DNA from 2 places in the Massilia sp. R2A-15 genome. Region 1 is predicted to be linked to the other one. Evidence: predicted binding sites of a transcription regulator. Region 1 holds the regulator's gene; the other holds the start of a gene.
What was found. The regulator FliA, encoded in region 1, starts transcription of late flagellar genes. The targets are predictions, from matches to a motif close to CTAAAGTTTNNNNNNNNNNNGCCGNTA.
Positions count from the first base shown of each region.

Region 2: Q4S45_RS03170 (flagellar protein FliT) is a predicted target of FliA. The motif match lies at 2,671-2,697, and genes of this name have one in related genera.

Region 1 covers NZ_CP131935.1:3,224,879-3,229,295, reverse strand. Annotated here, with positions in the region: gene flhF (flagellar biosynthesis protein FlhF) at 1-1,139, shown strand, start outside; gene Q4S45_RS14840 (antiactivator of flagellar biosynthesis FleN protein) at 1,132-1,944, shown strand; gene Q4S45_RS14835 (RNA polymerase sigma factor FliA) at 1,957-2,685, shown strand; gene Q4S45_RS14830 (flagellar motor protein) at 2,667-3,413, shown strand; gene motD (flagellar motor protein MotD) at 3,416-4,165, shown strand.
Region 2 covers NZ_CP131935.1:694,154-698,570, forward strand. Annotated here, with positions in the region: gene Q4S45_RS03155 (FimV family protein) at 1-939, shown strand, start outside; gene Q4S45_RS03160 (hypothetical protein) at 1,241-1,801, opposite strand; gene Q4S45_RS03165 (hypothetical protein) at 1,798-2,208, opposite strand; gene Q4S45_RS03170 (flagellar protein FliT) at 2,347-2,625, opposite strand; gene Q4S45_RS03175 (M1 family metallopeptidase) at 2,888-4,417, shown strand, end outside.

The DNA of each region.
Region 1 (4,417 bases):
CCGCGCCGCCGCACGGCAGCGAAATGGCTCAGCCGGCGCCGGCCCTGCACGTGCCTGAAAATTACGCCAACCGCCGCGCGCCGCAGCCGCAGCAGGACAACGTCGACATGGCCGCGATGCAGTCGATGATGGCCGCCGCAATCGCCCACGCCAAGGACAGCGCCGCCGCCGAGATGTCGGCCATGATGAACGAGGTGCGCGCCATGCGTGGCCTGATGGAAACCCAGCTGGCCGCGATCTCCTGGGGCACCACCCAGCAGCGCGAGCCGGAAAAGGCCACCGTGCTGCGCCAGATGCTGGCCGCCGGCTTTTCCGCCAACCTGGCGCGTTACCTGGTCGAGAAAATGCCGTCCGGTAAAAGCGAAGCCGACAGCGCGCGCTGGATCAAGACCGTGCTCGAACGTAACCTCACTTCCATGACCGACGAGGACGAGATCCTCGACAAGGGCGGCGTGTTCGCCCTGGTCGGCCCGACCGGCGTGGGCAAGACCACCAGCACGGCCAAGCTGGCGGCGCGCTGCGTGATGCGCCACGGCCCGGAAAAGCTGGCCCTAATCACCACCGACGCCTATCGTATCGGCGGCCACGAGCAGCTGCGCATCTACGGCAAGATCCTCGGCGTGATGGTGCACTCGGTCAAGGACGAGGCGGACCTGCGCATCGCCCTGAAGGAACTGCGCAACAAGCACACCGTGCTGATTGACACCGTCGGCGTGTCGCAGCGCGACCAGATGGTCACCGAGCAGGTGGCGATGCTGTCCGAAACCGGCGCCGACGTGAAGCGCCTGCTGTGCCTGAACGCCACCTCGACCAACGAGACCCTGAACGAAGTGGTGCGCGCCTACCAGGGCAGCGGCCTGGCCGGCTGCATTATGACCAAGATGGACGAAGCGGCCTCGATCGGCAACGTGCTCGACGTGGTGATCCGCCAGAAGCTGCGCCTGTTCTACATCTCGAACGGCCAGCGCGTGCCGGAAGACCTGCACCTGGCCGACAAAGCGATGCTGATCGACCGCGCCTTCCGCCTCACGCGCGAGCAGGCCGCCACCCAGTACGCCGACAGCGACCTGCCGCTGCTGATGGCGCAGGCCGGCAACGTCAATGGCGACCGCAGCCTGCGCGAGGTGTCGCTTGGCTAATTTCGATTTCGACCAGGCCGAGGGCCTGCGCCGCATGCTCGCGGGCCCGCGCCCGCGCATCGTGACCTTTCTTTGCGCCACGCCCGAAGACGACAAGGGCGCCATGCTGGTGAACCTGGGCGCGTCGCTGGCGCGCGCCGGCAACGACGTGCTGATCGTGGACGCCTGCGCGCGCGACTACGGCGTGGCCCAGCGCCTCGGGCTGGCGCGCGGCGCCGGCCTGCTGGAAGTGGCGCGCCAGGAATGCGGCCTGAACGAAGTGATCCACGCGGCGCCGCAAGGCTTCAACGTGGCGCGCATGAAACGCGGCGCCGGCGCCGACGAGGCGCGCCGCCTGGCCAAGAGCTTCGACGTGCTGGTCAAGCAGACCGGCATCGTCATCGTCGATGGCGAGTTCGGCGCCGAGGACAGCTTTCCCGTGCCGATCATGGACAGCGCCGAGATCGTCGTGCAGGTCGGCACCTCGGCCGCCTCGATCACGGCCGCCTACAGCCTGATCAAGCGCCTGTCGCAGACCCTGGGCCGGCGCCCGTTCGGCATCCTCGTGACCGGTGCGACGGAAGCCGAAGCGAAGGTGGTATACGATAATATGTGTTCTGCGGCAAGCCGCTACCTGGCGGTGACGCTGACGTCGATGGGCTCGGTGCCAGCCGACGAGTACCTGCAGCGCGCGGCGCGGCTGGGACGCGCGGTGGTCGATGCCTTTCCGCTGGCGGGCGCGTCGGTCGCGTTTCGCCGCCTGGCCGGGCGTTTTGCCCTGTCCGGAATGCCTCAGCTTGGGGGAACCACCCGTTTTGGCTCATAACAACGCATAACCATGTATACGGTCAAAGGGAAAGCGGACAAGAACCAGCTGCTGACGGATCACATGCCGTTGGTGAAGCGGCTCGCGCACCACATGAAGGCCAAGCTGCCACCCAGCGTCGAAGTGGACGACCTGATCCAGGCCGGCATGATCGGCCTGCTCGACGCCATCAGCCGCTACGAGGAGACGCACGGCGCCCAGTTCGAAACCTATGCGGTGCTGCGCATCCGCGGCGCCATGCTCGACGAGCTGCGCAACAGCGACTGGCTGCCGCGCTCGATGCGCCAGAACATGCGCAAGATCGAGGCGGCGATGGCGTCGCTGCAGCAAAAGCTCGGCCATCCGCCGACCGAGTCGGAAGTGGCGAAGATGCTCAAGATGTCGCTGGCCGACTACCAGGAGATGCTGTCCGACGGCGGCGGCCACCAGCTGGTGTACTACGAGGACTTCCACGACGACGACGGCAACGACAGCTTCCTCGACCGCTACGCCGTGGACGACGATGATCCGCTGCGTAGTCTGATGGACACGGGCTTTCGCCAGGCCGTCATCGACGCCATCGACGCCTTGCCGCCGCGCGAGAAGATCCTGATGGGCCTGTACTACGAGGAAGAACTGAATTTGAAGGAAATCGGCGCCGTGATGGGCGTGTCGGAATCGCGCGTGTCGCAGCTGCATACGCAGGCTGTGGCGCGGTTGCGCGCAACGTTACGGGAGCAGGCGTGGACTGGGCCAGCTTAATCGGCATCGCGCTGGCGCTGGCCGGCGTGTTCCTCGGCCACGGCCTGGACGGCGGCAAGCTCGCCTCGCTGGTGCAGCCGGCCGCGTTCGCGATCGTCGTCATCGGCACGGCCGGCGCGGTGCTGCTGCAGACCGAAACGCCGACCTTCATTCGCGCGATGAAGATGCTGCGCTGGGTGTTTCGCCCGCCGCCAAGCCAGCGCCAGACGCTGGCGCGCGACATCGCGCTGTGGAGCAACCATGCGCGCCGCGACGGCCTGCTGTCGCTCGAGCAGCACATGCTCGATACGCGCGACCCCTTCGTGCAGAAGGGCCTGCGCCTGATGATCGACGGCATCCACCCGGACAAGCTGCGCGGCCTGATGGAGGCCGAGGTGACGGCCTACGAATTCGCTCAGCGCCAGGCGGCCAAGGTGTGGGAGTCGGCGGCCGGCTATTCGCCCACCATTGGCATCCTGGGCGCCGTGCTGGGCCTGATCCACGTGATGGAAAATCTGAGCGACCCGTCGCGCCTGGGCGCCGGCATCGCGGTGGCGTTCGTCTCGACCGTGTACGGGGTGGGCCTGGCGAACCTGTTCTTCTACCCGATCGGGAATAAACTCAAGTCGATCGTGGCTGAGACGGTGACGCAGTATGAAATCCTCACCGAGGTGTTCTACGACATCTCCAGCGGCGACCATTCGCGCGTGATCGACGAGCGCGTGGCGAGCCTGCTGTCGCGGCCCTGACCATGGCGCGCAAAAAATACGACGAGGCCACCGACAACCACGAGCGCTGGCTGATCTCGTACGCCGATTTCATCACCTTGCTGTTCGCGTTCTTTGTGGTGATGTACGCGATCTCGGTGGTCAACGAGGGCAAGTACAAGGTGTTCTCGGATGCGCTGGGCAATGCCTTCGGCGGGCGCGTCGCGCCCAGATCGACGGCCGAGATTCCGGGCGCGATCCAGCTGCCCAACATCGTCGCCAAGCGCCGCGCCGAAGCGCTGCGGCGCGAGCGCGAGCGCCTGACGACGCTGGCGCGCGACCTGACATCGACGCTGGCGCCGCTGGTCAAGGAAGGCAAGGTGCGGGTGACGCAGAACAGCCGCGGCGTGAGCGTCGAGATCAATGCGAGCGTGCTGTTCGATTCGGGCGACGCCACGCTGACGAACGATTCGCGCGAAGCCTTGCGCGCGCTGGCGGTGCTGCTGCGCGACGATCCGCACACGCTGCAGGTCGAAGGGCACACCGACAATCTGCAGATCAGGAATCCGGTGTTCCCGTCGAACTGGGAATTGTCGGCCGCGCGCGCGAGCGCCGTGGTGCGGCTGTTCATCGACAGCGGCGTGGCGCCAGGGCGCATGACGGTGGTGGGGCACGGCTCGAACATCCCGGTGGCGTCGAACGACGACGCGGAAGGTCGCGCGCGCAACCGCCGCGTGGCGGTGACGATCCTGTCGGCCTTGCCCGACGCGACGAAGGAAATCCCCACCAAATAAGGTCGGCGCGGCGTCCGGGGGGCTGACTCTTACGCCGTTTAGTGAAGGACCAAGTCAGCATCGACAAAGGCCATTAGCCGATAGACCGTCGTTCCTGCGGAGGCAGGAACCCATGCTGAGCTTGCATTACCGGTCCGGATGCTCAGCATAGGCACCTGCCTTCGCAGGTGCGACAGGCTTCTCGCGTCCGGGGTCAGACTCTATCACCTGCTACCCGATAATGCCGTCGTTCCTGCGTAGGCAGGAACCCAT
Region 2 (4,417 bases), 2.5 Mb from region 1:
GACGCCCTGGTGCGCTCGCACATCGGCCAGCCGCTGTCGGCCGACATCGAGCTGACCGGGCTGGCCAGCGACACCGCGGTGGTGCAGGCGGCGCTGGCCGATCCGGAGGTCTATCGCGGCGCCAGCGTTGCCATGCATCCGGCGCTGGCGGGGCTGAACATCACCATCGTTCGGCGCGACGGACGGCGGTTCCTGCACATCGCGTCGTCCAAAATCGTCGATGCCGACCACCTGCTGGCCTTCTTCACCCTGACGGAAAACGGCCAGCCGTCGGTGCGCCAGGCGACGCTGTGGTTTACGCCCGATCCAAACCCGGCGCCGCCACCACCACCGCCTGCGTCTGCGCCCGCTGCGCCCGTGGCCGCGGCTCCGGCGCCGATACCGGTTGCCGTGAAGGCTGCGCCGGTGATTCCGGTGAAGTCGGCAGCGCCTGCGCCGGCTCCGAAACCCGCAGTGGTGCACGCGGCGCCCGCGCCGCAGCCGTTCACCGCGGCCCAGATCCGCACCGCCGCCATGCTCGACGCGAAGAATGCCGCGCTGAGCGGCCGCATCGTCGAACTGGAAGAGAAAGTGAAAACGCTGGGCGCCGCGCTGCAGGCGACCAAGGCTCCCGCTGCGGCGCCAGCGCCGGTCGCCAAGGCGCATCCCCCGGCTGCGAAGCCGCTGCCGGCCAAGCTGTCGCCGATGGGCGAGCCGGTGAGCAAACCGGTCGGCGAGACGCCATGGCTGTTCATCGGCATCGCCGGCTTCATCATGCTGGCGCTGGCCGGTCTGCTGGCCATGATCCGGCGCGGCAAGCGCAAGAAAGAGGTGAAGATCAGGGCGCAGGCGGCCCAGGCAGCGATGCCGCGCTTTATCGCCAGCGTGCGCGACCGGCTGAAGCCGGCGGAGAAAAATGAACTCGAGCCCGAGCCCGAAGCGGAGCCCGTGGCGGGATGATTATGCGAAACTTTGCATAATTTAAAATTTGTCTACACAAGATTGCTTTTTCAGCTATACTCGATTTCGTGGTCCCGAGGGACTGCAAAAAACAGGGCAGAGGCCTGGCGCAGCCACCACCGATAGCGTGGCGCGACAACAGGTGATCGTTGAGGAAACGCCTGTCCTGGAAGCGGTCTGTGCGGCGACAATGCCGCGCGGACGCCGGATGCAACCGGCCAGAGGCGACGCCAGGAGATACCTGGTGTTCGCCTTCCAGAATTCCACAAAAAAGCGCCCTCCGGGGCGCTTTTTTGTTCGGTCAAGGTGAGAAGCCAGGGGGCGAAGTATTAAGAATCGTCGTGCTTCCGCTATACGCATACGGGCGGTTCTGGGCGATTGCCTGCCTGGCCTGTTCCGCGGATGCGATCCATTTTTTGCTTTCCGCATATTCCAAAAACGCTTGGGTGCTAATTAAAGTGCAAGGTCTCGCTAGCATAGCCCCATTGGTGAAAAACCAATTATCCTCAAATAGAATCACTGGGTCGGATCCGGGCGCCGTCAGCTGCAAGTCGATAAGCAGACTTTGTATTGAAAGTTCGCCGAGGTTGTGGGGCGTTTTATATCCGGGATTCAGCGTTCGAAGGGCGGCGATGCGAACCCCTACCTGAGTCGTAAAGGTCTGTATATTCTGCGCATTTTGATTGTAGTAGGCGAGCAGCGCCTGCGCTTCGGCAGAGGCGTTGGGCAGGTTTCCACGGCTGATCGTCTCATCGCGGACGATGTCGGTAATGCCCACATTGAATTTGGCTAAAAGAGGAAGCAGATTCCCTGCGGCCAACGAGAAAAGTGGGCCAGCATCGGGAATCAAGAGGCGCATCATGCTGCGGTCTGGCGGCGGGCCTCTCGGCGTTTTTTGACACCAGTCTCCGGCTCAACCAGGCATGCGTCCAGCGCGTGACGAGCCTCGTCTAGTTGCCTTTTTACAAAATCATCAGGCAAGCGCGGCAGTGGCAAGCCCTTCTCCGCTAATCGATGGAGCACATAGCCGGCGTCAGGCAGCTCAAGCCGGCGGGCCGCTTCCATGATCGAGAGCTTGCCCGTGCTTACCTCCATGAGAGTGCTTGTCGCTGGATCGAGCACCGGCATTCGGTCAGCCTCATCCTGGCCGAGCGAAGCGAACAAGGCGGAGACGAGTTTGTTGAGTGACCCGCCATGCTTGGCGACATAAGCCTTGGCCGTGGCCAGATCCCTTTCATCCACCTCAAATCCGATTTTTGCCTTGCCCATGGAAGACTCCCGCATGATCTGCTTTACCCAATAATCATGGGGAGCTTCGGCTATAAAGTCAATGATATTCGCGTTGTGGAACGCCGGAAAGCAAACGGGCCTCCGAAGAGGCCCGCTTTTTATACGACGGCAAGGCGCTTAGTGCGCGGCTTCCGCCATCACATTGTTCATCCACGGCTCGGTCACGTCGCGGATCGCGCGGTCGTTGGCCATGATCTGCTTGAGCAGGTCGATCTTGCGCATGCGCGAGGCGCCCGACAGGGCAGGCACGCCCGTCTCAGCCGTCTTGGCATGGGTCGCACACTGCTTTTCCAGCGCGGCCAGCGAAGTCCAATCACCTGCCTGGGCTGCCAGCGACATCTTGGCTGTCAGTCCTGCGAGGCTCTCGTACATGTTCAGTACGTCATTTGATGTCATTCTTGCACCATCGTTGTTTGGGGCGGATCACCGCGTGTCTCTACGTAACGGTCCCGGCAAAGCAAACTTTAGGGTGTTTTGAAAAATAATTGAAAATTCTTTCAATTTGTTACCCTTGCGCCGCCCGCCATTCCGCGATTTCGACGCTCTGGCCCCGCTTTTTGCAGTTCGTCGCATTTGTGCGCATGCAACGGCGCCGCTCCTTTAGAGTGCACGCTGCGGTAGTTATGCCAACCTGACTTTCAAAAACAACAAGGATCCCATGAGACAGTTTCCTGCCAAGCGACTGGCCACCGGCGTTGCGCTGGCCGTCGCCGCCTTCGCCGCCCACGCCGAAGCCCCCTACAAATTCAGCGCCACGCCCGGCAAGCTGCCGAAGGACGTGATTCCCCTGCAGTACGCCGCCCACCTGGTTCCCAACCTGGCCGACAACACTTTCCTCGGCTCGGAATCGGTCGAAATCGAGGTGCTCAGCCCGACGTCGACCATCATGCTCAACGCCGTCAACATCGACATCGACGCGGCGACGCTGGCCGGCAGGGACATCGGCGAGCTGAAACTGGCGCCGCAGATCGACAAGGAACAGGAGACTCTCAGCTTCCACCTCTCGCGTCCGCTGGCGCCGGGCCGCTACAAGCTGGCGCTGAAATTCCGCGGCACGATCAACCGCGAGGGGCGCGGCATGTTCCACATGCAGTACAAGGCCGGCGGCGTCGACAAGAAAATGCTGGCGACGACGATGGAGCCGACCGACGCGCGGCGCATGCTGCCGACCTGGGACGAGCCGTCGTTCCGCGCGACCTTCAAGCTGACGGTGGACGTGCCGGCCAGCTTCAAGGCCTACTCCAACACGCCGGTGGAAAAGCAGGAAAAGCTCGAAGGCGGCCTGCAGCGGATCTGGTTTGGCGTCACGCCGAAGATGCCGAGCTACCTGGTGGTGCTGGTCGCGGGCGAACTCGAACGCCTGGCCGGCAAGCAGGACGGCGTCGACATCGGCATCGTCACCACCGAGGGCAAGCTCGCCTCCGCGGCCTATCCGCTGGCCGTCACGCGCGACGTTCTGCGCTACTACAACAACTACTTCGGCGTGCCGTATCCGCTGGCGAAGCTCGACCAGATCGCTATCCCGGGCGGGATCAACGGCGCGATGGAGAACTGGGGCGGCATCGTGTACAACGAGTCGGCGCTGCTGGTCGATCCGAAGACCACGCCGGACAACGTCAGGCAGGACACCTTCCGCGTCAACGTGCACGAAGTGGCGCACCAGTGGTTCGGCAACCTCGTGACGATGGCCTGGTGGGACAACCTGTGGCTCAACGAAGGCTTCGCCTCGTGGATGGCGGCCAAGGCCACCGACCATTTCCATCCCGAGTGGCGGCCCTTCCTCGATGGCCAGGTCAACCGCGAGAGCGTCATGAACCAGGACGCGCGCAAGACAACGCACCCGATCCAGACGCCGGTCCTGAACGAGTCGCAGGCGGCCAGCGCCTTCGACGGCATCACCTACGGCAAGGGGCAGGCCTTCCTGCGCATGCTCGAGGCCTACCTCGGCGAAGACCAGTTCCGCAAGGGCATCCGCGCCTACATCGCCAAGCACCAGTACTCCAACACCACCAGCGCCGACCTGTGGGCCGCGCTGGAGAAGGCTTCCGGCAAACCGGTGGAGAAGCTGGCGTCCGACTGGACCACCCAGCCGGGCTTCCCGGTCGTAAAGGTGGCGCAGGTGTGCGAAGGCGGTAAGCGCAAGGTCACGCTGTCGCAGGAGCAGTTCCGCCTCGACGAGCCGGCCAAG